DNA from 2 places in the Agromyces mangrovi (ex Wang et al. 2018) genome. Region 1 is predicted to be linked to the other one. Evidence: predicted binding sites of a transcription regulator. Region 1 holds the regulator's gene; the other holds the start of a gene.
The links. Region 1 encodes HrcA, which represses chaperone genes, less so after heat shock. Its sites were predicted from a motif close to TTNGCACTCGNNNNNNNCGAGTGCNAA; they were not measured.

Region 1 (14,807 bases):
GTGGCTGTCTTGGTTCCGGATGACGCTCACTGGCGCGACTGGGTGATGTTCGCGCTGACCGCGGCAAGCGAGGTTTGGGGTGGTGTCGCCTTCATAGTGGTCCCGTTTGACAGCTCGAGTGGAACCCCGTTGCCCCTCTTTCACGACATCGTGCGAGCCTACGATCCGGACCACGTGGTCACGCTGGAGTTGTCGCTTCAAGCGTGGGAGGACCTTTACCCGGGCCATATCAAGATCGAAGGCGCTGAAGATGAAGAGAGCCGATTGCGCCTCATTCGCAGTGCCGGGATCTTCCATGCCGACTTGGCTGCGGAACGCGCACGTGCACAGGTGGCCCAATGGTGTTCACCATTGCGCGCGGCGCGGCTGAGGCGCAAGTCCGAGGACCTAGAAGTGCTTAGACGCATCCGGCTGGAGCGGGGAGACCGAGTCGAGACCGGGGCGCTTGCTCCAGCGCCCCAACCAGCTGGCGCTGTGCTGGCCGCAGCGCGGCACTGGCGCTCAGATGAGGCCTTGATGGCTGCCATGAGGGTCGGAATCGCGACTACGGAACCAGATCCGCGGCCTGAGCCTCCCGGAGAACTGCTGCCTTGGCTCGTCTATTCAGAGCAAGACAACGAGCATGCTGAAGCGCTGAAGTGGGGCGAAGGTGAGCTAGGAGAGTCTCCGGAACGGTGGTTTACCTCCAACCAGCGCCTCATGCAGGTGACGAGGGGCATGAACTTCGATGCATACGCGATGGTTGTTGGCAACACATTGAGTGACTACGCGCTTGCTCTTGCGTACGACCGGCTGATGGGGCAAGCCATGTGGCTCTCAACTGAACTCGCCGAAGACAAGGATCGTCTTCGGCGGCAAGTCGCTCCGCGCGTTCAGACCGTACTAACCCGACTTGAGAGTGGGGCTCAACATCTCGTCCTCACCTCCGCTTCTGAGAGCGATGAGTTACTGAAAGCACTGGCCGAGTCGCTCCAGCGGAGCGATCTTGAGGTCTACTTTGAGTCAAACGGGCAACGGGTACTCCTAAAGGACGATCAAGACACCCTGCAAGTTCGGCGACCCGATTTGTCCACCGGGCTTGTGAGCTTCGTGCTCGATGAGCATGTGGGTGCCGAAGTCTCACTCCCGATGGCGACCACCTCGGACGGTTCATTGGAAGCAATGATCGGGCTGGAGACGCCGGTGCCGGTGAACTTGATATTCAGCTCGTCCTCCGGACACATTCCCTACTGGTACGTCGATGCAACGCTGGAGCATGACCGCATTCCGCGCGGCCGTGACGTTCCCGCCTCGGCGCTTGTTGTAGACGACGGTCCGTATCCCCAGGTGAATCTTCGGTCGAGCAGGGACGGCGTCTCGTTCTCTCCACGCTCAATGGGATTCGTCCCGTCGAACGCGTTGTTTGCATCTCGGATCGGGCGTCCGCGACTCCGCCGGCCGTCGATGCTCGCCTGGGTCGAGGCGATGGCACGTGTGAACGGACTCGGGGTACGGCTCTCGGATGCCGGACGAAGGGCGGAGCTCGTGCGTTCCCGAATCGGGAGTCGACAAGATCTACTCGACCTCATGACACCCGACCACCTCGCCATGTTCCGCTCGTTCGCGCCGCGTCCGCGGCGTCCTGGTCCCGGTGAGCGCGACCCTGACGTCGTCGTAGTCGGGTTGGACCCGTACCTCACGTTCGCCGGCATTCGATCCCAGCTCAGCGGATTGGGAACTACGGAGTGTCTAGACCTAGTAGATCGTCTCGTCGCTTCCCGGCTACTTCGACGCGGCCTTGTGCTCGGGTGCGAAGAGTGCGCGCGGCCATCCTTCCTTGGCGCTGAACGACTTGGACAGCAGTACGAGTGCCCCCAGTGCGGCGCCACGAATTCGCTCGTATCTAGTCGATGGAGACGTCAGTCAGCTGAGCCGACTTGGTTCTATGACCTCTACTCGAACCTTCGGGAACTAGTCGACAAGAATGGTGATGTCGTACTGATGGCCGCGGACCACCTGCGTGCTGGCGCGCGGGCATATGCGGATGTGCCCGAGCTTGAGTTTCTAGATCAGGAATCTGGAAAGCCAGTGGCGGAGATCGATGTGGTGGCTTGTGTTGATGGTGACGTCGTCGTTGTTGAGGCCAAGTCCAAGGGCTCGTTTGGCTCGAGGCGCCGCAAGCCCCAATCGTCGAAGCTCATGCGCGTTGCGACTGCGCTTCGAGCACAGCGAATCCTGCTCGCGACTACCGCTGATGCGTGGAGTGAGACGGATGTTGAGTTGTTCCGCGATGTCTCGTCCCAAACAGGACCGGCTTCAGTAGAGATCTCCGTTGTAGCGGGACTCGGCTCGCCAACTTCGTCTCCTCCGCTCAGCTAGCCCAACCCGGTGGTGCCGCTAGAAGGTGCAATCTCCGTCACGATCTAGTAGCGGGGCACGCGCGCCTGCCTGCAATTCGGCGTAGTGAAGTCGCCACCTGCGGAGGGACGGACTTGCTCCTCCACACGAGGCGCCCGTCCGGCGTGTCCGGTCGAGGTCGACGGATGCCTGTGGGCGGGTGCCCGTGCGCGCCTAGCGTGCGAGCGTGCCCGAGCCCGCTCCCGACGACCCCGGTGCCGACCTCGCCCCGAGCGCGCGTCGGCCGCGCCTGCGCATCGGCGTGGGCGCGGCGGTGGTGCTGTTCCTCGGCTCGCTCGGTGGTGCCGCGCTGCTGTCGGCGTGGTCGGGCGGTGGCGGCACGGTCGAGGTGCCCGTCGACGCGTCGGCCTCCGCGACGGACCCGGCCGTCGTGGTCGAGGAGTCGGTGCTGCTCGTGCACGTGGCCGGCGCGGTGCGGCAGCCGGGACTCGTGCAACTCGCGCAGGGCGCCCGTGTCGTGGACGCGATCGCCGCCGCCGGCGGGCTCGCCGAGGACGCCGCCGCCGACGCGGTGAACCTGGCACGGCCGGTCGCCGACGGCGAGCAGCTCGTCGTGCCGGTTGTGGGGGACGAGCCCGCGGCCGGCTCCGCGGCACCGGGCGTCTCGGGTGACGGGCGGGTGCGGCTCGGCACCGCCGATGCGGCGACGCTCGAGACGTTGCCCGGCATCGGCCCGGCCCTCGCGCAGCGGATCATCGACTGGCGCACGGCGAACGGCGGGTTCAGCGACGTCGAGCAGCTGCGCGAGGTCGCCGGCATCGGCGAGGTCACCCTCGGTCGGCTGCGCGACCTGGTCATTCCGTGATCGAGGTGCGTGCACGAGTCGACCTGCGCCTCGCGCTGCCGGCGGCCGCGGGGTGGGTCGCGGCGCTCGTGCTGGTGGGCGTGCCCGACGGAGCGTGGTGGGTCGCCGGCGCGTCGTGGGCGGCCGCCAGCGCGGTGCTGGTCGTCGCGGTGCGCCGTGCACGAGGCATCGGGCGGTCGAGCAGCGCGGGCGCGCTCGGCGCGATCGCGGTCGGCGCCGCCGTGGTGGGCCTCGTCGCCGCGTCGATCGGCGTCGCCGAGGGCCGTCGATCGGTGCCGCTCGACACGACACGCAGTGCTGCGTGGGAGCTGCGCGTCGACGGACGAGCGGACGCCGCGTTCCCCGGATTCGACGGCGAGGAGCAGGTGCGGTTCTCGGCGACCGTACTGGCGGTGCATCCGGCCGCAGACGGCACCCCGATCACCGGGCTGGACGTCCCCGTGCGCGTGACCGCGCCCGCGGCCGACCCGACGCCCGTGTTCGGTGCCCACGTCCGCATCGAGCTCGCCTCGGCACGGCCCGCGGATCCGGGGGATCGGGCCGTGCTGCTCGTGCGCGCCGCGGGCCCGCCGGATCTCGTGCACCTGCCGGAGTGGTCCGCGTGGGCGGGCGGGCTCGGTGCGAGCTTCGCCGCGGCGGCCGAGGCGCTGCCCGGCGACGGCGGCGCGCTCGTGCCCGGCCTCGCGGTCGGCGACACCACGGCGGTCGGCGACGACCTCGACACGGCCATGAAGGCCAGCTCGCTGAGCCACCTGACGGCGGTCTCGGGCGCGAACTGCGCGATCGTCACGGCGGCGGGACTCGCGGCGGCCTCGCTCGCGGGGCTCGGGCGCCGCACGCGCGTGGCGGTCGCCGGTGCTGCACTGCTGGGGTTCGTCGCGATCGTCACGCCCGAGGCGAGCGTCGTCCGCGCCGCGACCATGGCCGGAGTCGTATTGGTCGCCTTCGCGCTCGGACGCGGCGGGGGAGGCGTGCCGGCGCTCTCGGTGGCGGTCGTGGGGCTGCTGGCGTTCGACCCGTGGTTCGCGCGCGACGCGGGGTTCGCGCTGTCGGTGCTCGCGACCGCCGGGCTCCTCGTGCTCGCGCCGCCGATCGCGCGCCGGCTCGGGCGCGTCATGCCCGTGCCGCTCGCGGAGGCGCTCGCGCTCTCGATCGCCGCGCAGCTCGCGTGCCAGCCCGTGCTCACGTTGCTCGAACCCGCCGTGCCGGTGTTCGGCGTCGCCGCGAACCTCCTCGCCGCGCCCGCGGCCCCCGTCGCCACGGTCGTCGGCCTGCTCGCGTGCCTGGTGCTGCCGGTGCTGCCCGGGGTCGCGCACGCACTGCTCTGGATCGCGTGGCTGCCGGCTGCCTGGATCGCCGCGCTCGCACGCACGACCGCCGGGCTGCCCGGGGCATCCGCGGGCGTGCCGGCAGGCGCGCTCGGCGTGGTGCTGGTCGGCGCGGGCGTGGTCGCGATCGCGTCCCTCTGGCTGGCCGGCCGGCGGCGCCTGCGCGCCGTCGCGGCCGCCGCCCTCGTGGTGCTCGTGGGCGCATGGGTGGGCTGGGGGTGGGCCGCCGACGGGCTGCGCACGGCGGACCGCCCGGCCGACTGGGTGCTGGCCGCGTGCGACGTCGGCCAGGGCGACGCCGTGCTCGTACGCGCGGGCGACGCGACCATGCTGGTGGACACGGGTCCCGACCGGCAGGCATTGAGCGGATGCCTCGGGGTGCTCGGCGTCCACCACGTCGACGTGCTGGTGCTCTCGCACTTCGACGCCGACCATGTCGGCGCGACCGAAACCCTCGCCGGCCGCGTCGGGCTCGTCGTCGTGGCCGACGCGGACGATCCGCGCGAGGCGGCAGCGCTCGCGCCGCTCGGCGGCGCCCGGGTCGCGCGCGTGTCGGTCGGCGACACGGGATCCGCCGGAGGCATCCGCTGGAGCGTGCTCTGGCCGCGGCCGGGCGCGCCCGGCGGCAACGACGCGAGCGTTGCGATGCTCGTCGACGCCGGCGGGCTGCGCACCGCGTTCCTCGGCGACCTCGGCGAAGACGCCCAGCGGGCGATGGCAGCGAACGGGCTCGGGCGGGTCGACGTGGTCAAGGTCGCGCACCACGGCTCGGCCGACCAGCACGACGGCGTGTACGAGCAGCTCGGCGCTCGCGTGGGACTCGTCAGCGTGGGCGCGGACAACGGCTACGGGCATCCGACCGACCGCGCCCTCGACCTCGTGCTCGGCGGGGGCGGCCTGCCCGTGCGCACCGACGAGTCGGGGCTGGTGCTCGTCGCCCAGCGCGATGGCGCGCCGGTGGTCTGGGTCGAGCGCGGCCCACCGGCGACGGCGACCGGCGCACCGCCGGCGTGGGCGGGCGCCGGTAGACTCGGCGCCGACCCGAGAGGCGGGTCGCGACGAGGAGGAATCGCGTGGCCCGCACCGCCCGACCGGCACGAACCGCCAAGGCGAAGGTCGCGATTCCGCAGCTCGACTGGCACGAGATGCGCCCCGCGCCCGTCGTGCTCGTGACCGGTTCAGAGGGCTTCCTCGCCGACCGCGCGATGCGACGGCTGCGCGACGACCTCCGGGCCGCCGACGCGTCGCTCGAGGTGACCGACGTCGACGCGGCGTCGGCCAGTCGTGGCGAACTGCTCACGCTCGCGAGCCCGTCGCTGTTCGGCGAACCGCGGCTCATCCGCGTCGAGGCGGTCGAGAAATGCAGCGACGACTTCCTCGCCGACGCCCTCGAGTACCTCGAGGCGCCCGCCGACGACACCACCCTCGTGCTGCGCCACGCCGGCGGCGCCCGTGCGCGCAAGCTCCTCGAGGCGATCCGCGGCGGCGCCGGCGGCGGCATCGAGATCGTCTGCGCCGAGATCAAGCGCGACTCCGACCGGTACGAGTTCGCCGCGCTCGAGTTCCGCGCCGAGAAGCGCCACGCGACGCCGGGCGCGGTGCGTGCGCTCGTCTCCGCGTTCGCCGACGACCTCGCCGAGCTCGCCGCCGCGTGCCGCCAGCTCATGGCGGACGAGGCCGGCGAGATCACCGAGCAGACCGTGGCCCGCTACTACGGCGGCCGCGTCGAGACGACCGCGTTCGTGGTCGCCGACCAGGCGATCGCCGGGCGCCACGGCGAGGCGCTGCGTGCGCTGCGCCAGGCGCTGCAGTCGGGAGCCGACCCGGTGCCGATGGTCGCTGCCGTCGCCGTGAAGCTCCGCACCATGGCCAAGGTCTCGGGCACGCGCGGTGGTTCCGGCCAGCTCGCGAAGGAGCTCGGGCTCGCGCCGTGGCAGGTCGACCGCGCCCGGCGCGACCTCTCCGGCTGGGACGACGAGGGGCTCGGCGTCGCGATCCAGGCGCTTGCGACGGCGGACGCGAACGTCAAGGGCGCCGGCCGCGACCCGGTGTTCGCGCTCGAGCAGCTCGTCGGCGTCATCGCGCGACGCGGTCGCTGAGCAGACGCGAAACGGGGCCCCGCCTTCCGGCGGGACCCCGTCTCGAATGCTGCGGCGCGACTTACAGCGCGGCGGCCTGCTTCGCGATGGCCGACTTGCGGTTCGCGGCCTGGTTCTTGTGGATGACGCCCTTGCCGGCGGCCTTGTCGAGCTTGCGGCTCGCGACCTGCACGGCCTCGGTGGCCTTCTCCTTGTCGCCCGAGGCGATGGCCTCGCGCGCCTGACGCACGGCGGTCTTCACCGAGCTCTTCACGGCCTTGTTGCGCTCGTGCGCCTTCTGGTTGGTCTTGTTGCGCTTGATCTGCGACTTGATGTTTGCCACGTAGGTTCGCTTTCGTTGTGTCGATCGGATGGAGCCGTTCGGTGGGAGGGCACCTCGCGGCGATTCGTGCGGGGTGGGACCCACACGCAAGCCAACAGGCAACGATACCAGCACCGCCTGCGAGACGCCAATGCCGGACGCGTGTCGGCGCGCCGCCCCAGCATGGGAGAATCGAGCACGATGTCCCCTCGAGCCGTTCACCCTCCGACGCCTGCTGCCACCGATCCGGCGCGCATCCGCAACTTCTGCATCATCGCGCACATCGACCACGGCAAGTCGACGCTCGCCGACCGCATGCTGCAGATCACCGGCGTCGTCAGCGACCGCGACATGCGCGCGCAGTACCTCGACCGCATGGACATCGAGCGGGAGCGCGGCATCACCATCAAGAGCCAGGCGGTGCGCATGCCGTGGGAGGTCGACGGCGACGCCTACGCGCTGAACATGATCGACACCCCCGGCCACGTCGACTTCACCTACGAGGTCTCCCGCTCGCTCGCCGCGTGCGAGGGCGCGATCCTGCTCGTCGACGCCGCCCAGGGCATCGAGGCGCAGACGCTCGCGAACCTCTACCTCGCGCTCGAGAACGACCTCACCATCATCCCGGTGCTGAACAAGATCGACCTGCCGGCCGCCGAGCCCGACAAGTACGCGCGCGAGCTCGCCGACCTCATCGGCGGGTCGCCCGACGACGTGCTGCGGGTCTCGGGCAAGACCGGCGAGGGCGTCGAGGAGCTGCTCGACCGCGTGGTCGAGCTCATGCCGGCCCCCGTGGGCGACGCCGACGCGCCCGCCCGCGCGATGATCTTCGACTCGGTCTACGACGCCTACCGCGGCGTCGTGACGTACATCCGCATGATCGACGGCCGGCTCTCGCCGCGCGAGCGCATCCAGATGATGTCGACCAAGGCGACCCACGAGCTGCTCGAGATCGGCGTGAGCTCGCCCGAGCCGAAGCCGTCGAAGGGGCTCGGCGTCGGCGAGGTCGGCTACCTCATCACGGGCGTGAAGGACGTGCGCCAGTCGCGCGTCGGCGACACCGTGACCACGTCCGTCAAGCCGGCGTCCGAAGCGCTGCCCGGCTACACCGACCCCAAGCCCATGGTCTTCTCGGGGCTGTACCCCCTCGACGGCAGCGACTACCCCGAGCTGCGCGAGGCCCTCGACAAGCTGAAGCTGTCGGATGCCGCGCTGGTGTACGAGCCCGAGACCTCCGTCGCACTGGGCTTCGGGTTCCGCTGCGGGTTCCTCGGCCTCCTGCACCTCGAGATCATCTCCGAGCGCCTGCGCCGCGAGTTCGGCCTCGACCTCATCGCCACCGCGCCGTCGGTGGTCTACGAGGTCACCACCGAGGACGGCCGCAACATGGAGGTCACGAACCCGAGCGAGTTCCCGACCGGCGTCAAGGTCGCCGAGGTGCGCGAGCCCGTCGTGCGCGCCGCCATCCTCGCGCCGAAGGACTACGTCGGCACGATCATGGAGCTCTGCCAGAGCCGCCGCGGCAACCTGCTCGGCATGGAGTACCTGGGGGAGGACCGGGTCGAGCTGCGCTACAGCATGCCGCTCGGCGAGATCGTGTTCGACTTCTTCGACCAGTTGAAGTCGAAGACCGCCGGCTACGCGAGCCTCGACTACGAGCCCATGGGCGACCAGGCGGCCGACCTCGTGAAGGTCGACATCCTGCTGCAGGGCGACCAGGTCGACGCGTTCAGCGCCATCGTGCACCGCGACAAGGCCTACGCCTACGGAACCCTGATGACCGGGCGCCTGCGCGAGCTCATCCCGCGGCAGCAGTTCGAGGTGCCGATCCAGGCGGCCATCGGCGCGCGCATCATCGCCCGCGAGAACATCCGCGCCATCCGCAAGGACGTACTCGCCAAGTGCTACGGCGGCGACATCACCCGCAAGCGCAAGCTCCTCGAGAAGCAGAAGGAGGGCAAGAAGCGCATGAAGATGGTCGGTCGCGTGGAGGTGCCCCAGGAGGCGTTCATCGCCGCGCTCTCGGGCGAGACCGAGTCGAGCAAGAAGTAGGCGGATGCGACGTCAGAGCTTCACCGAGCAGTCGGTCGACTACGGGGCGATCGGGGCCACGACCGACCCCGACCTCATGCGCTACCCGCCCGAGGGCTTCAAGCCCGCCGAGCACCGCATCAAGCTCGGCAGCGGGCGGGAGCGGTTCGACCGGTCCGCCGAGGCGCTCATGACCTGGGGCGTCCAGCGCGGCGCGCACCTGCAGGTCGACGAGGTGCAGGAGGGCACCGGGGAGCAGTACCTCGGCATCCTGTTCGACGAGGAGGGCACCCCGCTCGAGCAGCAGCCCGCCGATCGGGGCGAGCAGCGGTTCGCGCCCGACGGCACGCCGTTCGTCGCGTCGGGCATGACCGCGACCATCACGCGTCGGCGCGGCCTGCCCAGGTTCCGCGCCGAGATGCTCGTCGTCTACGTCGTCGACGAGCCCGACCGCGTCGGCTTCGCGTACGGCACGGTTTCGGGCGCGCCGATGAGCGGCGAGGAGTCGTTCGTCATCGAGCACCGCGAGGACGACACGGTGTGGCTCACGATCCGCGCGTTCCACCGGCCCGCGGGTCGCTGGGCGCAGGTGTTCGCCCCGTTCGTGCGACGCCAGCGCAAGCAGATCGTGCGCGAGGAGCTCGTCGCGCTGCACCCGGCCGGGGCGGTCTAGGCCCGTGGCCGGCGCACTGCCGGTCGGCGAACCGGCACCCGAGGACGGGCTCCTGCCGGACTCGGCCGCCGCGGGTGCGACCGACCGCGCATTCGGCGTCTACGTGCACGTGCCGTTCTGCCGCGTGCGCTGCGGCTACTGCGACTTCAACACCTACACCGCCGACGAGCTGCGCGGGGCGCGTCGCACGGACTACGCGGGCCAGGCGATCGAGGAGCTCGAGGCATCCGCTCGCGTGCTCGACGCCTCGGGCGTGCCCGCCCGCCCGGCCGCGACCGTCTTCTTCGGCGGCGGCACGCCCACGATGCTGCCGGCCGACGACCTCGTCGCGATGCTCGACGCGGTGCGCCGCACGCACGGGATCGCCGCCGGTGCCGAGGTCACGACCGAGGCCAATCCCGACTCGGTCGACGCGGCGTACCTCGCACGGTTGCGCGAGGGCGGCTTCACGCGCGTGTCGTTCGGCATGCAGTCGGCCGTGCCGCATGTGCTCGCGACGCTCGAGCGCACGCACGACCCGGCGAACGTGCCGCGCGTGGTGCGCTGGGCGCGCGAGGCCGGGCTCGACGTCAGCCTCGACCTCATCTACGGCACGCCGGGGGAGTCGCTCGGCGACTGGGAGCGGAGCCTCGACACGGTCATCGCGGAGTCGCCCGACCACGTGAGCGCCTACGCGCTCATCGTCGAGGCGGGCACGAAGCTCGCGCGCCAGATCCGCCGCGGCGAGGTCGGCGAGGTCTCCGACGACACGCAGGCCGACATGTACGAGCTGGCCGAGGAGCGGCTGTCGGCGGCCGGGTACGCCTGGTACGAGGTGAGCAACTGGGCGACGGATGCCGCGCATCGCTCGCGCCACAACCTCGGCTACTGGCGCGGCGACGACTGGTGGGGCGTCGGCCCCGGCGCGCACAGCCACGTCGGTGGAGTGCGCTGGTGGAACGTGAAGCACCCGGCGGCGTACGGGGAGCGCATCGCGCGAGGCGTGTCGCCGGCCGCCGCGCGCGAGGTGCTCGACGACCACGCGCGCGAGACCGAGCGCGTGCTGCTGCGGTCGCGCATCGCGGAGGGCATCCGGGTCGACAGCCTCGCCGCGGCCGGCCGCCGGGAGGTCGCCGGGCTCATCGCCGACGAGTTGGTGGACGCGAAAGCCGCCCTCGCCGGTGAGCTGGTGCTCACCGTGCGAGGGCGGCTGCTGGCGGATGCCGTGGTGCGTCGGATCACCGACGCCTGAGTGCGCCCGGGCGCCTCAGCTGACGAACTTGATCGACAGCGGGTACTTGTACGGCTGGCCCTTGTTCGCGGCGACCGCGGCGATGATGCTGAACACGATGATCAGCACGTAGACCGCGATCACGATCAGGATGCCGACGACCACGATGATGAGGATCGAGCCGATGATGGCCGCGATCGTCATGGTGATCTGGAAGTTCAGCGCCGTCGCGGTGTGGTCGCGCACGAACTGGCCCTTGTCGCGCAGCACCAGGTAGCCGATGAGCGCGGGGATGAATCCGAAGAAGATGCCGCCGATGTGGATCAGCGTCGCCCAGAGTCGCTGGTCGGCGGGGCTCAGGGGCTGGGCCGCACCGGCTGCGGGCTCCTCGGGCGGGGGCGGAGGGGTGGTCTCGGACATGCATGCTCCTCTGCGGTACGGGTCGTTCGTCAATGCTGGCACAGCGCCGCGCCGGGCGACAGGGTGCGCTCCGGCGCGGCGCAGCCGACTACTTGATGAGGCGGATGGCGAAGGGGTAGCGGTAGTGGTTGCCGTCCTTGACCTTCGTGAAGGCGATGATCGAGAAGATCACGCTGACGACCCACGGCGCGTAGTTGAACAGCGCGAGCGGGGAGAGCAGGCCCCACGAGATCGTGATCAGGATGGTGGTGAGGATCCACAGCGCGATCGAGGCGCCGACCATGGTGATCTGGAAGTTCAGCGCCTCCTTCGCCTCGGTGTTGGTGAAGGGGCCGCGGTCCTTGAAGATCAGCCAGATGATCAGCGACGGCAGGAAGCCGAGGATGCCGCCGAGGTGCGCGAACGACGCCCACTGGATGTCCTCCGACTGGGAGAGCGGGCTCGGTGCGGCGGGCTGGGGCTGCTGCGGCTGCTGGGGCTGCTGCGCGTTCGGGTCGGCGGGCTGCTGGTCGGTCATGGCGAACATGCCTTTCGGTGTCGAGTGGTTCCTGAGCGGGATGCGTCGGCAGCTCGGCCCTCGGGCCGGTGGGGGATGCCTCCGATCACGCTAGTGGCGCGCGCTGCCGCGCGGCAATGCCTTCCGCGCTCGTGCGCGGGGTAGTATTGGCACTCGACTTGACGGAGTGCTAAGGCGAGCGGAACGGGAGGAGCGCGGATGGTCTCGGAGCGCAGCCTCGCGGTCCTGCGGGCGATCGTGCAGGACTACGTGTCCAGCCGTGAGCCCGTCGGGTCGAAGTCGATCGTCGAGCGCCACTCGTTCGGCGTCTCGGCGGCGACCATCCGCAACGACATGGCGCTGCTCGAGGAGGAGGAGCTGATCGCGGCTCCGCACACGTCTTCCGGCCGCATCCCCACCGACAAGGGGTACCGCGTCTTCGTCGACCGGCTCGGCGAGTTCCGGCCGCTGAGCCCGGCCCAGCGGCACGCGATCGAGACGTTCCTCGGCGAGGCGGGCGACCTCGACGAGCTGCTCGCGCGCACCGTGCGACTGCTCGCGCAGCTCACCAACCAGCTCGCCGTCGTGCAGTACCCGTCGTTCGGCAGCGCCAAGGTGCGCCACGTCGAGCTCGTGCCGGTCGGCGGCACCCGGGTGCTGTGCGTGCTCATCACCGACGCCGGCCACGTCGAGCAGCGCGTGGTCGACGCCGGGCAGGAGGTCGAGGAGACCGACCTCGCCGACGCTCGCGCGCGGCTGAACGTGGCCGTCGGCGGCATGCCGCTCGGCGACGCCGCGGAACGACTCGCGGGCATCGACGACCCCGGTGCCCCGGCGCTCGCGCAGCTGCTGCGCACGGTCGCGGGCACGTTCGCCGAGCAGGCGCGCGCGCAGCGGCACGACCGGCTCGTCGTCGCGGGTGCCGCGAACCTGGTGCGGACCGAGCAGGACTTCGCCGGCAGCATCCTCGACGTCATCGAGGCGATCGAGGAGCAGGTCGTGCTGCTGAAGCTCTTCGGCGAGATGGCGGGCGACCCGCACGGCGTCGCCGTCTCGATCGGGCGTGAGAACGCGCCGTTCGGGCTCGGCGAGACCTCGGTGGTCGCGAGCGACTTCACGGCACCGGGCCGGGAGATCTCGCGCCTCGGCGTGCTCGGCCCGACCCGCATGGACTACTCGAGCAACATGGCGGCGGTCCGCGCCGTCGCGCGGTACGTGACGCGCATGCTCGGGAACGACTGACCCGGCAACCGGCCAGCCCGGCTGCCGCGACCGACGAAAGGAGCCACCCTCGGTGGCAGATCACTACGAAGTCCTGGGCGTCTCGCGCGACGCGAGTCCCGAGGAGATCAAGAAGGCCTACCGGCGACTCGCCCGTGAGCTGCACCCGGACGTGAACCCGGGCGCCGACGCGTCCGAGCGCTTCAAGGAGGTCACCCACGCCTACGACGTGCTGAGCGACCCCAAGCAGCGCCAGCAGTACGACCTGGGCGGCCAGCAGGGCTTCGGCGGCCAGCAGGGCTTCGGCGGGTTCGGCGACATCTTCGAGACCTTCTTCGGCGGCGGGCAGCAGTCGCGGGGGCCGCGGTCGCGCCGCGAGCGCGGGCAGGACGCCCTGCTGCGCGTGGAGGTCGACCTCGACGAGGTCGTGTTCGGCACCCACCGCGACATCGAGGTCGACACGGCCGTCACGTGCGAGACCTGCCGCGGCAGCTGCTGCCAGCCGGGCACCGCGCCGGTCACGTGCGACATCTGCCACGGCACCGGCAGCGTGCAGCGCTCGGTGCGCTCGCTCCTCGGGAACGTCATGACGTCGAGCCCCTGCGGCACCTGCCGCGGCTACGGCACCGTCATCGCCACCCCGTGCACCACCTGCCAGGGGCAGGGCCGGGTGCGCGCTCGGCGCACGGTCGCGGTCGACATCCCCGCCGGCGTCGAGACCGGGCTGCGCCTGCAGATGCCGGGCAGCGGCGAGGCCGGCCCGGCCGGCGGCCCGAACGGCGACCTCTTCCTCGAGGTCAAGGTGCGCAACCACGACGTCTTCAGTCGCAACGGCGACGACCTGCTGTGCACGCTCGAGGTGCAGATGACCGACGCGATCCTCGGCACCGATGCGACCATCAAGGCGCTCGACGGCGACGTCGAGGTCGAGCTGAAGCCCGGCCTGCAGAGCGGCGAGGTCGTCACCGTCAAGGACCGCGGCATCACGCGCCTGCGCGGATCGGGCCGCGGCGACCTGCGCATCGGCATCCAGGTCGTCACGCCCACGAAGCTGGGCCACAAGGAGCGGCAGCTCGTCGAGCAGTTCGCCTCCGCGCGCAAGCAGCCCGCGCCCTCGCTCACACACTTCCAGCAGGGGCTCTTCGCCAAGCTCCGGGACCGCTTCCTGGGCTGACATGGCCAGCCTGTTCCTGCGCGACGACCTCGGGGCGGATGCCGCGCCGGGGGCGGAACTGGTGCTCACCGGCGACGAGGCCCGGCACGCCGTCACGGTGAACCGGGTGCGCGTCGGCGAGGTGATCTCGATCGGCGACGGTCGCGGCACGGTCGCGACCGGCGAGGTGCTGCGCACCGCGCCGCGGGAGCTGGCGATCGAGGTCGCACGCGTGGAGCGCGCACCGCGCCCCGAGCGCGGCCTCGTGCTCGTGCAGGCGCTCGCGAAGGGCGACCGCGACGAACGCGCGGTGCAGGCCGCGACCGAGCTCGGCGTCGACGCGGTCGAGCCGTGGTCGGCCGCACGTTCGGTCTCGCGGTGGGACGCGCAGAAGGCGAGGAAGGGCCGCGAACGCTGGGACAGCATCGCCCGCGAGGCGTCGAAGCAGTCGATCCGGGCCTGGCTGCCCGAGGTGCGCGAACTGGTCTCGACCACTGATCTCTCCGCCCTCGCCGGCACGCGGCGCACGCTCGTGCTCGAGCCCACTGCCGACGACCGGCTCGTCGACGCCGACCTGGGCGACGCGGGCGACGTGGCCATAGTCGTCGGCCCCGAGGGTGGCATCGCGCCCGAGGAACTCGATCGGCTCGAGGCATCCGGCGCCCTGCTCGTG
Region 2 (14,807 bases), 980 kb from region 1:
GAACGGCGGCGGGAACTCGGCCGGGATGCTGCCCGACAGCGTGGTCGCGTCGACCAGGCGGGCGCCGCGGGCGGAGTACTCGCGCCCGCTCACCCGGGAGCGGAACCCGGTGCCGCCGGTGTACTCGCACCCGGGGAAGAACCGCACCCGACCGGTCGACTCGAGGCGGTCGAGCACCCGCCGGTAGTACGCCTGGATCTCGGGCGCGGTCGCCCGCTCCTGCAGGCCTGCCTCGGGACCGCGCTCCTGCACGCGCCCGTCGCCGAGCAGCGTGGAGGCGACCCCGTAGAGCGCGGATGCCTGGTGCAGTCGCACGAACGGATAGGCGGCGAGCCAGTGCCCGCCCGGGGCGTGGCGACGATCGACGAGGGCGACCGTCGCGTCGGAGTGGTCGACGAGCGCGTCAAGGAAGGCCATGCCCATGGCCCCCGCCCCGACGACCAGGTAGTCGGCGTCCACGCTGACGGTCATGCGTCTCATGACACCAAGGGCGGGAGTCCGGCGTCAAGGCGCGCTCGAGCCGCGGGAACGGGCGAAGGGCGCCTCCCCGTCGGGGAGACGCCCTTCGCTGCGCCGGCATCCGCCGGCCGGGTGGGACTAGAAGTCCATGCCACCGGTCGGGTCGGCCGGCACGGCGGGAGCGTTCTTCTCCGGCTTGTCGGCGACGACGGCCTCGGTGGTGAGGAACAGGCCGGCGATCGACGCGGCGTTCTGCAGCGCCGAGCGGGTGACCTTGGCCGGGTCGATGATGCCCTGCGCGACGAGGTCGCCGTACTGGCCGGTCGCGGCGTTGAGGCCGTGGCCCGCGGGGAGCTCGGCGACCTTGGCGGCCACGACGCCCGGCTCGAGGCCGGCGTTCAGGGCGATCTGCTTCAGCGGGGCCTCGATCGCGACGCGCACGATGTTCGCGCCCGTCGCCTCGTCGCCCTCGAGCGCGAGGGTCTCGAACGCCTTGGCACCGGCCTGGATGAGGGCCACGCCACCACCGGCGACGATGCCCTCCTCGACGGCTGCCTTCGCGTTGCGGACGGCGTCCTCGATGCGGTGCTTGCGCTCCTTGAGCTCGACCTCGGTGGCCGCGCCCGCCTTGATGACGGCGACGCCGCCGGCGAGCTTGGCGAGGCGCTCCTGCAGCTTCTCGCGGTCGTAGTCGGAGTCGGTGTTCTCGATCTCCGAGCGGATCTGGGCCACGCGGCCGGCGATCTGCTCGGTGTCGCCGGCACCCTCGACGATGGTCGTCTCGTCCTTGGTGATGACGACCTTGCGGGCCTGGCCGAGCATGTCGAGCTCGACGTTCTCCAGCTTGAGGCCGACCTCCTCGGCGATGACCTGGCCGCCGGTGAGGATCGCGATGTCCTGCAGCTGCGCCTTGCGACGGTCGCCGAAGCCGGGGGCCTTGACGGCGACCGACTTGAAGATGCCGCGGATCTTGTTCACGACGAGCGTGGCGAGCGCCTCGCCGTCGACGTCCTCGGCGATGATGAGCAGCTGCTTGCCGGTCTGGATGACCTTGTCGACGATCGGCAGCAGGTCCTTGATGTTCGAGACCTTGCTGTTGACGATGAGGATGTACGGGTCCTCGAAGACCGCCTCCTGGCGCTCCGGGTCGGTGACGAAGTACGCCGACAGGTAGCCCTTGTCGAAGCGCATGCCCTCGGTCAGCTCGAGCTCGGTGCCGAAGGTGTTCGACTCCTCGACGGTGACGACGCCCTCCTTGCCGACCTTGTCGATCGCCTCGGCGATGATCTCGCCGATCTGCGGGTCCGCGGCCGAGATCGACGCGGTGGCCGCGATCTCGTCCTTGGTCTCGATCTCCTTGGCGGCGTTCAGCAGCTCGGCCGAGACGGCGTCGGTGGCCTTCTCGATGCCGCGCTTGAGCGAGATGGGGTCGGCGCCGGCGGCGACATTGCGGAGGCCCTCGCGCACGAGCGCCTGGGCGAGCACGACCGAGGTGGTGGTGCCGTCACCCGCGACGTCGTCGGTCTTCTTGGCGACCTCCTTGACGAGCTCGGCGCCGATCTTCTCGTACGGGTCGTCGAGCTCGATCTCCTTGGCGATCGACACGCCGTCGTTCGTGATGGTGGGCGCGCCCCACTTCTTCTCGAGCACGACGTTGCGACCGCGCGGGCCCAGGGTCACCTTGACGGCGTCGGCCAGCGTGTTGAGGCCGCGCTCGAGACCGCGACGGGCCTCTTCGTCGAATGCGATGATCTTTGCCATGTGGTTCTCTCGTCCTTTCTCGGACGTTGGAAGATTCGATGGATTAGCACTCGATTGAGACGAGTGCCAGAACGATTCTGGCACTCTGATCCGGAGAGTGCAAGCGCACGGCGGCGCCGAAGACACGACGGCGCGCCGTCGAGGAACTCGACGGCGCGCCGGACGCTCGGGGGCGGGTGGGTCAGGCCGGGCGGACCGACTCCGCCTGCGGGCCCTTGGCCCCGGTGCCCACCTCGAAGACGACCTGCTGGCCCTCCTCGAGCACCTTGTACCCGGCCATGTCGATGGCGGAGTAGTGGACAAAGACGTCCTGCCCCCCACCGTCGACGGTGATGAATCCGTAACCCTTTTCAGCGTTGAACCACTTGACGGTTCCGTTCGCCATGCCTTGCTCCTGATTGCCGTGGTCGTGCAGCACGTGCCTCTCGCCTGTACCGGGCCGAACGAACGTGCTGGACGAGGTCCCGCGGTCGGGCGGGAGGGCTCACACGGAAGTACCGACCAAGCCAGATACTAGCCAGCGGAGGGGGTCCCGAACCGGTTCCCACAGGCTGGCAGGTCGCAGAACGGCAACAATTTACGTGATGGTTACGGGGCGGTGTCCTCGACGTGATCGGCCCCGAGCACCGCCACGAGCTCGGCCCCGGTCGCGGCGAACTCCTCCGAGATGCGCACCTCGGTCGTGCCGATCGCCTGGGCGACGCCGCGGGCGGCGCCCTCGAGCTCCTCGCGCGCGTAGTAGACGACGGTCGTCTCGATGTCGTTGTCGCTCGCGTTGGCGGTCACCCCGACGGTGAAGCCCGCCTCGGCGATGACCTCCGCGGTCGACGCGGCAAGCCCCGCCTCGGTCGTGCCGTTCAGCACGGTCACCGGCACGCTCGGGTCGACCGTGGGTTCGGCGGTCACGACCACCTCGGGAGTCTCCACCGGCACGGGCACGTCCGACGGGAAGAGCCGGTCGTCGAGCGCCATCACCGCGGCGATGCCGAACCCCGCGAGCACCACGGTCGCGAAGACCGCCCACCCGAACCCGGCCCACGCCGACCGCCGCCGCACCGGGGCGCGGTGCGCGCCCACGCGATGCATCGAGTCGGGGATCTCGTCGAACCGGTCTCGGGGGTACTTCTCTGCCATCGGGGTCCAGTCGGGTCAGCGGTCAATCGCCGGTGCGGCCGTACGACAACGCACGACGCGACCTGGCTCGGGCACGAGACTCCCGCAGGCGCTGCAGCCGCTTCACCAGCATCGGGTCGTGGCGCAGCGCGTCGGGCGAGTCGATCAGTGCACCGAGCACCTGATAGTACCGGGCCGGACCGAAGCCGAACGCGTCGCGGATGGCCTCCTCCTTCGCGCCGGCGTGCGACCACCACTCCCGCTCGAACTCCAGCACGCGCAGGTCGCGCTCGGAGAGCCCGTCCGGCCGGTCCGCCGCCCCTGTCATGCGCGCTCCCTCCGGCTCCGATGGATCAGCGGCCATCCTAGGCGCGCGCCGGCCGCGTCACGCGGGAACATGCCGGGGCCGATGCATGTTGCCTCCTGCGACGCGCCCGGACGGCAGGCCGGTCGGGCGCGATTAGGATGACGCCGACGAAGGGAACACGATGAGCTACGAGGTCCGGAAGACCGACGACGAGTGGCGCGACGAGCTCGGGTCGGAGCGGTACGCGGTGCTGCGCGAGGCGGGCACCGAGCGCCCCTGGACCGGCGAGCTGCTCGACGAGGAGCGCGCGGGCGTCTACACCTGCGGCGCGTGCAGCGCCGAGCTGTTCAAGAGCGGCACGAAGTTCGACAGCGGATGCGGCTGGCCGAGCTTCTACGAGTCGGTGCGCCCCGACGCGGTGGAGCTGCTCGAGGACCACTCGCTGGGCATGGAGCGCACCGAGGTGCGCTGCGCGTCGTGCGGGTCGCACCTGGGCCACGTCTTCCCCGACGGGTTCGGCACGCCGACCGGCGACCGCTACTGCATGAACTCGATCGCACTCGAGTTCACGCCGGAGGACTGACCGGGCGTCTCCGGAGGACTGACGGGGCGTCTGCCCACGGGCATCCGTCGCCCCGGCCCGATCACGCGGAGCCGGCTGCGGGACTCGAACCCGCAACCTACGCTTTACAAGAGCGTTGCGCTACCGATTGCGCCAAGCCGGCCTGGCCCTCGCGGGCCATCGCTCATGATACGGCAGGGGCCCGGCGCGCACGCCGGGCCCCTGCCGCATCACTCAGCGGACGATCACTCGTCGTCGGGCTCCGGGGTCGGCGTCGCGGTCGCCTCGGTGTACGTGTCGGCGGTCGCCTGGAGCACGAACGACGCGAACTCGGCCGGGTCGGTGAGCGAACCCGTGTACTGCTTGCCGTTCACGACGACGGTCGGGGTGCCGCGCTGCTGCGTCTCGATGTCGGAGTTCGGGATGGGCTCGGACAGGAAGCGGTTCGTGGCGTCCTGCACCCAGCTCTTGAACTCGGTGTCGTCGATGCACTGCTCGATGCTCGAGAGCGAGGTGACGCCGGCATCCGCCGCGAGCGCCTTGAGCTCGTCGTTGCTGAGGCCCGTGGTGCCCTCCTCGGGCTGGTTCGCGAAGAGCAGCGCGTTGTAGTCGTAGAACTGCTCGGGCGAGGCATCCGCCACGCAGCCGGCCGCGTTGGCCGCGCGCAGCGAGTACTGCGAGCCCGCGGAGCGGTTGGTGAGGATCGCAACCGGGTGGATCTCGATGGTCGCGGCGCCCGACTCGACCATGGTGCGGATCTGGTCGCCGTTGGTGGTCTCGAACTGGCCGCAGAACGGGCAGAGGTAGTCGACGTACGTGACGATGTTGGCGACGGTGCCGCTCTCGTCCGGCACGGTCGCCGTGGGCTCCTCGTCGGGCTGCAGCGCGACGGTCTCGACGGGGGTCATGCCGACGTCGTAGAGGAGGCCGTCGCTGGCCATGTTGCGGGGGCCGGGACCCTCCGGCTGGATGTTCTGCCAGATGAGCGTGCCGATCAGCGCGGCGATCGCGACGACGGCCACGATGACGCCGCCCTGGATGAGGAACTTGTTCCGACGCTCCCGCTTGCGCTGCTGGTCGCGAAGCTGTCGGGCCTTCTCGCGAGCCGCCTCGCGCCGTTCGTTCTTGGTGGGTCGGTCCGATCCGCCGTAGGTCATCGATTGGTCTCCGTATGCTGTGGGCGCGCAGGATCCCTGCGAACGCAAGAGACGATCGTAGGGCCGCACGCTGGGAATCGTCCAAACACGCGCTGGATGGGGAGAACGCGAGCCTTCCTCAGCGCTCGGGTTCGCATCCCGTGCGGAGCATGGCATACTGGGGCGCGTGTCGATGCCATGGCGGCGTCGACGCATTCCATTCACAACGGATCGTCCGGCACGTACCTGCCGGTGAAGGAGAAAGAACAATGGCGTCTGTCACGTTCGACCAGGCAACCCGCCTCTACCCCGGCGGCACCCGCCCCGCAGTCGACAAGCTCGACCTGGAGGTGGCAGACGGCGAGTTCCTCGTCCTCGTCGGCCCCTCGGGCTGCGGAAAGTCCACCTCCCTGCGCATGCTCGCAGGTCTCGAGGAGGTGAACGAGGGCAACATCTTCATCGGCGACCGCAACGTCACGGACGTGCCGCCGAAGGACCGCGACATCGCGATGGTCTTCCAGAACTACGCGCTGTACCCGCACATGACCGTCGCCGAGAACATGGGCTTCGCGCTCAAGATCGCGGGCGTGGGCAAGGACGAGCGCGCCGCGCGCGTGCTCGAGGCCGCGAAGCTGCTCGACCTCGAGCCGTACCTCAACCGCAAGCCCAAGGCCCTCTCGGGCGGCCAGCGCCAGCGCGTCGCCATGGGCCGCGCGATCGTCCGCCAGCCGCAGGTCTTCCTCATGGACGAGCCGCTGTCGAACCTCGACGCGAAGCTCCGCGTGCAGACCCGCACCCAGATCGCCTCGCTCCAGCGCCGCCTCGGCGTCACCACGGTCTACGTCACGCACGACCAGACCGAGGCGCTCACCATGGGCGACCGCATCGCAGTGCTGAAGGACGGCCTGCTCCAGCAGGTGGGCACCCCGCGCGACCTGTACGAGATGCCGAGCAACGTCTTCGTCGCCGGCTTCATCGGCTCGCCCGCGATGAACCTGTTCCACGCGGACGTCGCGGACGGCGGCGTGCTGTTCGGCTCGGCCGTGGTGCCGGTCGAGCGCGAGGTCATCTCCGAGGCATCCGGCCCCACCGTCACCGTGGGCGTGCGCCCCGAGGACATCGTCGTGTCGACGACCCAGGGCGAGGGCCTCGAGGTCGACGTTGACCTCGTCGAGGAGCTCGGCGCCGACGGCTACCTGTACGGCCACTCGACGGTCGAGGGCAAGCGCACCGACATCGTGGCCCGCGTCGACGGCCGCACCCACCCCGACGCCGGCGACAAGGTGTGGCTCATGCCGACGCCGCGTCACGTGCACGTCTTCGACGCGGAGAGCGGCGAGCGCCTCGGCCACCAGGCCGTGGTCAGCTGACCGACCGAAGCAGACACGGCGAAGCCGGTCGGGCGCCCTCGGGCTCCGGCCGGCTTCGCCGTTCTCGTCCAGTACGGTTGCAGCAATGAGCGCCTCACTCTCCATCACGTCCGCCACGGTCGACCCGGCCCTGCTCGACCTGCCGTGGCACCTGCCGCTCGACGCCTGGCCGAGCGAGACGATCGCCGCGCTGCCCAAGGGCATCTCCCGGCACCTGGTGCGCTTCGCGCACTTCGGCGGATACGTCGTCGCGGTCAAGGAGACGACGGCCGAGATGGCGCGCGGCGAGTACGAGATGCTGCGCACCCTGCAGCGGCTCATGGTGCCGTGCGTCGAGCCGGTCGCCGTGATCTCCGGCCGCGTCGACGACGAGGGCGAGCCGCTGCGTCCCGTGCTGGTGACCCGGCACCTGCGCTTCTCGCTCCCCTACCGCGCCCTGTTCTCGCAGACGCTGCGCCCCGACACCGCCACGCGGCTCGTCGACGCGCTCGCCGTGCTGCTCGTGCGCCTGCACATCATCGGGTTCTTCTGGGGCGACGTGTCGCTGTCGAACACGCTGTTCCGCCGCGACGCGGGCGCGTTCGCGGCGTACCTGGTCGACGCCGAGACCGGCAAGCTGTACGAGGGCGGGCTCTCGAACGGGCAGCGCGAGAACGACCTCGAGATCGCGCGCGTGAACATCGCGGGCGAGCTGCTCGACCTCGAGGCCGGCGGCCGCGTCGCCGACGAGCTCGACCCCGTGCGCATCTCCGACGGCATCGTGCACGCCTACCGGAGCCTCTGGACCGAGCTGACGGGCGCCGAGTCGTTCTCGAGCGCCGAGCGCTGGCGCATCAACGAGCGCGTCAACCGCCTGAACGCGCTGGGCTTCGACATCGAGGAGCTCGCGATCCGCACCGACGACCAGGGCACGACCGTGCGCATCCGACCCAAGGTCGTCGACGCGGGCCACCACCACCGGCGCCTGCTCCGGCTCACGGGCCTCGACGCGCAGGAGAACCAGGCGCGCCGGCTGCTCAACGACCTCGACAGCTACCGTGCGATGTACGCGCGGCCCGACGCCGACGAGGAGATGATCGCGCACGAGTGGCTCGTGCGGGTCTTCGAGCCGGTGATCCGATCGATCCCGTCCGACCTGAAGGGCAAGCTGGAGCCGGCGGAGATGTTCCACCAGCTGCTCGAGCATCGCTGGTTCATGGCCCAGGAGGCGGGGCACGACATCCCGCTCGCCGAGGCGATGTCCTCCTACGTGAACACGATCCTGCGGCACCGCCGCGACGAGGCGACCGTGATCGCGCCGCCGACCGAGGCGATCACGATGCCGACGACCATGGTGGGCCAGGCCACCGGTCCGATCTCGACGCTCGACGACGACGAGGGCGACTGGCGGTCGCGGGTCTGAAACCGGTGGGCGGATGCCCCGGAGGCATCCGCTCGCTCAGCCCTCGGCGCGCAGCCGGGCGACCTCGTAGAGGGTGACGGATGCCGCGATGCCGGCGTTCAGCGACTCGGTCGCCGCGTGGATCGGGATCGAGACGATCGCGTCGCAGGTCTCGGTGACCAGGCGCGAGAGCCCCTTGCCCTCGCTGCCGACGACCACGACGATGGGCCGGTCGGCGAACGAGAGGCCGGGCAGGCTCACGTCGCCGCCGCCGTCGAGGCCGAGCACGAAGACCCCGCGCTCCTTGAGCGCCTTGAGCGTCTGGGTGAGGTTCGAGGCCATCGCTACGGGCACGCGCGCGGCGGCGCCGGCCGAGGTCTTCCACGCCGACGCGGTGACGCCCACCGAGCGACGCTGCGGCACGATCACGCCCTGCCCGCCGAACGCGGCCGTCGACCGGATGATCGCACCCAGGTTGCGCGGATCGGTGATGCCGTCGAGCGCCACGAGCAGCGGGAGCTCGTCCCGCTCGAGCAGCTCGTCGAGCAGCTCGATCGGGTGCGCGTACTCGTAGGGCGGCACCTTGAGCGCGAGGCCCTGGTGCACGCCGCCCTCGCCCGCGAGCCGGTCGAGCTCGGGGCGCATGACCTCCATGACCGGGATGCCGCGGTTGGTCGCGACCTTGAGCGCCTCGCGCACGCGGTCGTCCATCTCGACGCGCGCGGCGACGTAGAGCGTCGAGGCCGGGATCTTCGCGCGCAGCGCCTCCACCACGGCGTTGCGGCCGGTCACGATCTCCGACTCGTCGCCCGACTTCGAACGCCGCGAGGCACCGGACGCGCCGCGGGGCGCGCCCTTCTGGCCGCCCTGGCCGCCCTGCTTCGCGGCGCGCCGCTCGGCCTGCACCTTGCGCTTGTGGGCCGGGTGGTACTCCCGGTCCTCCGCCTTGGGCGTCGGGCCCTTGCCCTCGAGCGCCTTGCGCCCGTGCCCGCCGGTGCCGGTCGTGGCGCCCTTGCCCTTCTTGCGCACGGCTCCCGCACGCGACTTGCCGCTGCTGCCCTTCATGTGCCGAGACTCCAATGCGTTCCGTGGGCCGTGTCCTCGAGGGTGATGCCGGCGCCGGTGAGCTCGGCGCGGATGCGGTCGGCCTCACCGTAGTCCTTCGCCTCGCGCGCCGCCTGCCGGTCGTCGAGGAGTCGGGTGACCAGCGCGTCCAGGGCGCCGACCGCAGCCGACTCGTCCTGTCCCCGCCGGTATGCGGGGTCGCGCGGGTCGATGCCGAGCACCTCGGCCATCGCGCGCACCTCGGCGTGGGCGCGCGCCGCCGCCGGCAGGTCGGCCGAGTCGAGCGCCTGGTTGCCCGCGCGCACCGTCTCGTGCAGCACGGCGAGCGCCTGCGGCACGCCGAGGTCGTCGTCCATCGCCTCCCCGAACGCGTCGGGCACGACCTCTGCCGCGGTGCCGGCGAACCGGGTGCCCGCGAGCCGGCGTTCCGCCCGCTCGAGGAAGCCGGTGATGCGCTCGAGCGCGGCCTCGGCCTCGCCGATCGACGCGGGCGAGTAGTCGAGGGTCGAGCGGTAGTGCGCCTGGCCGAGCAGGTACCGTACGACGAGCGGCCGCGCACGACCGAGGAGGTCGGCCGCGTAGACCGAGTTGCCGAGCGACTTCGACATCTTCTGGCCCGAGACGTTCACGAGCCCGTTGTGCACCCAGTACTCGGCGAACTCGTCGCCCGCCGCGGTCGACTGGGCGAGTTCGTTCTCGTGGTGCGGGAAGCGCAGGTCGAGCCCGCCGCCGTGGATGTCGAAGTGCTCGCCGAGGTAGCGCCTGGACATCGCGGAGCACTCGATGTGCCAGCCGGGGCGCCCCGCGCCCCACGGCGACTCCCAGGAGGCATCCGCCGGCTCCTCGGGCTTGTGCCCCTTCCACAGGGCGAAGTCGCGCTCGTCGCGCTTGCCGCGCGGGTCCGCGTCGGCGGCCGCCTCCATGTGGTCGCGGCTCTGGCGGGTGAGCGCGCCGTACGCCGGCCACGACGACGTGTCGAAGTAGACGTCGCCCGAGCCGTCGGGCGCGGGGTACGCGTGGCCGCGGTCGACGAGCCGCGCGATGATGTCCACCATCTGCGTGACGCTCGCGGTCGCGCGCGGCTCGTACGTCGGCGCGAGGATGCCGAGGCGCTGGTACGCGGCGGTGAACTCGAGCTCGTACCGGTACGCCAGCGCCCACCAGCGCTCGTCGGACTCGGACGCGTTGACGAGGATCTTGTCGTCGATGTCGGTCACGTTGCGCACGAAGGTGACGTCGAAGCCGCGGTACCCGAGCCAGCGGCGCAGCAGGTCGTAGACGAGCGCGCTGCGCAGGTGGCCGATGTGCGGGCTCGACTGCACGGTCGGACCGCAGACGTACATGCCCACGTGCCCCTCGCGCAGCGGCGTGAAGTCGCGCAGCGACTGTGCCTTCGAGTCGTAGATGCGCAGTGTCACGCCAGCAAGCCTACCGGCGGGGGCCGGCGCTCACCGTGGCATGACGAGCGCGGTCGCGATCGCCGCGACGCCCTCGCCGCGGCCCGTGAACCCGAGGCCGTCGGTGGTGGTCGCCGACACGCTCACGGGCGCGCCGACCGCGTCCGACAGCACGCCCTCCGCCTCGGCACGGCGCGGCGCGAGCTTCGGCCGGTTGCCCACGACCTGCACCGAGACGTTCGCGACCCGCCAGCCGGCCGCGTCGAGTCGGCGCACCGTCTCGGCGAGGAACACCGTGCCGTGCGCCCCCGCGAGCCGCGGGTCGTCGGTGCCGAACATGCCGCCGATGTCGCCGAGGCCCGCCGCCGAGAGCAGCGCGTCGCAGATCGCGTGGGCAGCGGCGTCGCCGTCGCTGTGCCCGGAGAGGCCCCGCGCCCCCGGCCAGTGCAGGCCCGCCAGCCAGAGTTCGTCGGAGTCGTCGCCGAACGCGTGCACGTCGACCCCCTGGCCCACGCGCGCCGCCGGGGCCGTCGGGGCGACGAGCTGCTCGGCCCGGCGCAGGTCGGCCGGCACGGTGATCTTGAACGACCGCGCGTCGCCCGGCACGACCTCCACCTCGAGACCGGCGGATGCCACGAGGGCGGCGTCGTCGGTGTGCTCGTCCCTCGCGTCGGCGTAGGCGCGCTCGAGCGGCTCGCGCGGGAACCCCTGCGGCGTCTGCACGGCGGCGAGCTCGGACCGGTCGACGGTCTCGAGCACGCTGCGGCCCTCGACCCGCTTGATCGTGTCGATCACGTCGAGCACGGGGATCACGCCGCAGTCGCGCGCGCGGACGGCCGCGACGACCTCGTCGAACACGGCGCTCGGCGTGAACGGCCGGGCCGCGTCGTGCACGAGTACGGTGTCGACGGCGGCGGGGAGCGCAGCGATGCCGGCCGCGACCGAGACCTGCCGCGAGGGTCCGCCGGCGACCACCCTGGCGGGGAGTGCGTCGCCGAGCACGCCAGCGCAGATGTCGCGCGCGCGGTCGACGCGCGTCTCCGGCGCCACCACGACCACGTGGGCGCGCTCGGTCATTCCCAGCACGGAATGGAGCGCCCGCCCGAGGATCGTGCCGGAACCGAGCGGCACGAACGCCTTCGGCTCGTCGGCACCCAGGCGGGTGCCGCTGCCCGCGGCGACGACGATGACTCCGACGGTGGCGGTGCGCGCGTTCACGAGTCGAGGGTATCGCCCGCCGCGGCGGCGGAACGCACCCGCGTCGCGTGATGCCGCGCCCGCGAACCGGGCTCCGCTCCCGACCCCGCGGGACGCGGCGCGCGCCAGCATCGCGATACGGGCATCGCCGCCGGCACCCCGCCGCGGCACCCGCCTCCGAGAGGACCCGCCATGTCGATCCGTTCCGCCGCAGCACCCGCCCCGTCCGTGCCGACCGGACCCGTACCGCTCGCGCACGGCGGGCGCCGCACGACCGCGCGCGTCGCGAGCTGGGCCGCCGTCGCGGCGTACCTGGCGCAGTTCGGCGTCGGCGCCGCCGCGTTCGCGGCCGGTGTCGACACCGGCGATCACTCGCAGGGCCTCGGCGTCGCATCCGAGGCGCTCGGCGGGTTCGCCTTCCTCGCCGCAGCCGTCGCGCTCGCCGCCCTCGCACCCCGCGGAGTCCGGCTCGCCGCCTGGATCCCCGCGATCGTCGGTCTCGGCGCGTCGGGCGCGACGATGATCTGGGTCGTCTGGTCCCGGTTCGAGCCGCCGTTCGAGCTGTTCCTCGCGGAGGTGGCGCTGAGCGCCCTCGGCCTCATCGCGGTGGGCGTGCTCGGTGCGATCCGGCGGTCGGTCTGGCCGTGGTGGGTCGGCGTCGCAGTCGCCCTGATCATCCCGATCATGTTCCTGGTGCCGGTGAACTCGCTCCCGCTCGCGGCTGTCTGGGTCGCCGTGGCGCTCACGGCACGTCCCGCCACTCGGTCCTGATCGGCCGGTCCGCCCGCGGATACACTGCAGCCATGGCACCGGGCCCGGTGGGGCGCTTGCGGCTCGCCACGCATCGGGTCGCGATCCCGCTCGTGGCGGCCTCCGCCGTGGCGGCAGGGGTGCTGGTGCTGGTGTCGGTGCCCGCCGCATGGCGCCTGCGCACCGAGTGCGGTGGCGATGCGTGCGGGGTCGGGGCGATCGACGCCGCGGCGGCCGAGCGCCTCGCGCAGCTCGGGCTCACCGTCGACGCCTATGCGGCGACCGGCCTCGCCATGCTGCTGATCGTCACCGGCGCATGCCTCGCGGTCGCGCTGCTGCTGGTGCGCGGTGCCGCCGCGGCCCCGCGCCGCCGCGGCGCCCTGCTCGCCGCGCTCGCCCTCACCGCCATCGCCGTCGCGTTCCCGCAGGTCGTGCCCGCACTCGTCGCCGAGCACCCGGGCCTCGAGTGGCTCGGCATCGTGTCCGACGGGTCGATCCTGCTGCTGGTCTGGTGGATCGCCGGGTTCCCGGACGGCACGGTGGGCGGCCGGCTCGCCGGTGCGCTGGTCGCCGTCGCGGGCGCCTGGGTCGTGCTGGTGCCGGTCACGGCGGGCAGTGCGGCGAACGTGCTCGTCGTCGTGGGCGGCTCCGCCGTCGTCGCCGCGCTCGCCGTGGCGACCATCGTCCGCCAGCTGGTGCGCGGCGACGAGGCGAGCCGGCGGCTCGCGCGCGGCACCTACGGGGCGTGCGGCGCGGCCCTGCTCGCACTCGCGGTCGCCGCTGCACTGCAGGCCGCGGGCCTCGCCCCCACGGGCAGCGGCGCCGACCTCGTCGTCCAGGTCGTGCTCGTCGCGGCGTTCGCCGCCGTCCCGGTCGCCGTCGCCTCGGCCGTGCTGCGCCGCGGGCTCTGGGGCTCGGCCGCCCCCGTCGCTCGCGTCGTCGCGGCGACCGCGGTCGCGCTCGCCGCGGTCGCCGCGTTCGTCCTCGGCGCCGCACTGCTGGGGGCCGCCGGCGCAGAACCGGCGGTCGCTCTCACCGTACCGGCGGCACTTCTCGCGGTCGTGCTGCCCGCGCTCGACCGCATCGCGCTGCGCGCGGCCCGGCGCATGCTGACCGGGAGCGACTCCGATCGTCGTCGGGCGCTCGCGCAGCTGAGCTCGGGGCTCGCACTCGCGGCGTCGACCTCGCTCGCCCCCGACGCCGTCTCCTCCGCCCTGCGCGACGCGACGGGCGCCGACCGGGCCGAGATCCTGGTCGGCGAGGACTCGGGCGAGGACTCGGGCGGCGCCCTCGGCGCGGGCACCACGCTGCCGCTCGTGCACGACGGCCGCCGCGAGGGACTGCTGGTGCTGTACACGGCCGACCGCGGGGACCCGCTCGACCCGCCGCTGCTCGCCGCCCTCGAGCCGGTGCGCGCCCACCTCGCTGCGGCGCTGCACGGTCACCGTCTCGCCCGCGAGCTCGAGGCGTCACGACGGGCACTGCTCACCGCGCGCGAGGACGAGCGCCGCAGGGTGCGCGACGACCTGCACGACGAGCTCGGCCCGACGTTGGCCGCCGCGTCCATGACGCTGGGCGCGGCCGCGAGGAGGCCGTGCGCGATCCGGGCGCCGCGTCCCGACTCGTCGGCGATGCGCAGGCGCAGCTCGCGGCGGCGACCGACGACGTCCGGAGGATCGTGCGCGGGCTCCGCCCGCCCGCGCTCGACGACGTCGGGCTCGCCGGTGCCATCCGCGCATACGCCGAAGCGGCGACCGGCACGATGCGGGTCGCGATCGCGTCGGACGCACTCGACGGGCTCCCGGCGGCGACCGAGGCGGCCGCCTACGCGATCGCGATGGAGGCGATCACGAACGCGGTGCGCCACTCGGGAGCGACACGATGCGATGTCGCGCTCCGGCGCGGAAGCGACGACCTGGTGCTCCGGATCGAGGACGACGGGCGCGGCACCGACGAGCGCGGCGCCGACCGGCGCGGCACCGACGGGCGCGGCACCGACGAGCGCGGCACCGACGATACGACGGCCGGACTCGGCATCGCGTCCATGCAGCGCAGGGCGCGAGAGCTCGGCGGCGTCGTCCTCGTCGAGCACGCACCGACCGGCACCACGGTCGTGGCCCGGCTCCCGATCGCAGCCGGAGTCGCGGCGCCGGAGCCGGCGTCGTCGACCGAGACGGCCCGCACATGAGCGAGACGATCCGCGTCGCCATCGCCGACGACCACGCGCTGTTCCGCCGCGGTGTGCGGGCGATGCTCACCTCGGTGGACGGCATCGAGGTGGTCGCGGAGGCCGCAGACGGCGACGACGC

Region 2: groL (chaperonin GroEL) is a predicted target of HrcA. The motif match lies at 2,264-2,290, and genes of this name have one in related genera.

Annotation. Positions count from the first base shown of each region.
Region 1 covers NZ_AP027737.1:3,302,029-3,316,835, forward strand. Annotated here, with positions in the region: gene QUE38_RS15755 (hypothetical protein) at 10-2,358, shown strand; gene QUE38_RS15760 (ComEA family DNA-binding protein) at 2,564-3,202, shown strand; gene QUE38_RS15765 (ComEC/Rec2 family competence protein) at 3,208-5,703, shown strand; gene holA (DNA polymerase III subunit delta) at 5,604-6,629, shown strand; gene rpsT (30S ribosomal protein S20) at 6,691-6,951, opposite strand; gene lepA (translation elongation factor 4) at 7,132-8,982, shown strand; gene QUE38_RS15785 (DUF1990 family protein) at 8,987-9,634, shown strand; gene hemW (radical SAM family heme chaperone HemW) at 9,639-10,865, shown strand; gene QUE38_RS15795 (DUF4870 domain-containing protein) at 10,881-11,264, opposite strand; gene QUE38_RS15800 (DUF4870 domain-containing protein) at 11,353-11,781, opposite strand; gene hrcA (heat-inducible transcriptional repressor HrcA) at 11,980-13,002, shown strand; gene dnaJ (molecular chaperone DnaJ) at 13,055-14,155, shown strand; gene QUE38_RS15815 (16S rRNA (uracil(1498)-N(3))-methyltransferase) at 14,157-14,807, shown strand, end outside.
Region 2 covers NZ_AP027737.1:668,725-683,531, forward strand. Annotated here, with positions in the region: gene QUE38_RS03170 (NAD(P)-binding protein) at 1-471, opposite strand, end outside; gene groL (chaperonin GroEL) at 598-2,220, opposite strand; gene QUE38_RS03180 (cold-shock protein) at 2,402-2,605, opposite strand; gene QUE38_RS03185 (LytR C-terminal domain-containing protein) at 2,809-3,354, opposite strand; gene QUE38_RS03190 (DUF3263 domain-containing protein) at 3,377-3,661, opposite strand; gene msrB (peptide-methionine (R)-S-oxide reductase MsrB) at 3,822-4,223, shown strand; tRNA gene QUE38_RS03200 (tRNA-Thr) at 4,293-4,365, opposite strand; gene QUE38_RS03205 (DsbA family protein) at 4,448-5,359, opposite strand; gene QUE38_RS03210 (ABC transporter ATP-binding protein) at 5,608-6,708, shown strand; gene QUE38_RS03215 (DUF4032 domain-containing protein) at 6,794-8,110, shown strand; gene rlmB (23S rRNA (guanosine(2251)-2'-O)-methyltransferase RlmB) at 8,147-9,154, opposite strand; gene cysS (cysteine--tRNA ligase) at 9,151-10,572, opposite strand; gene ispD (2-C-methyl-D-erythritol 4-phosphate cytidylyltransferase) at 10,603-11,769, opposite strand; gene QUE38_RS03235 (hypothetical protein) at 11,941-12,519, shown strand; gene QUE38_RS03240 (sensor histidine kinase) at 14,093-14,686, shown strand; gene QUE38_RS03245 (response regulator transcription factor) at 14,683-14,807, shown strand, end outside.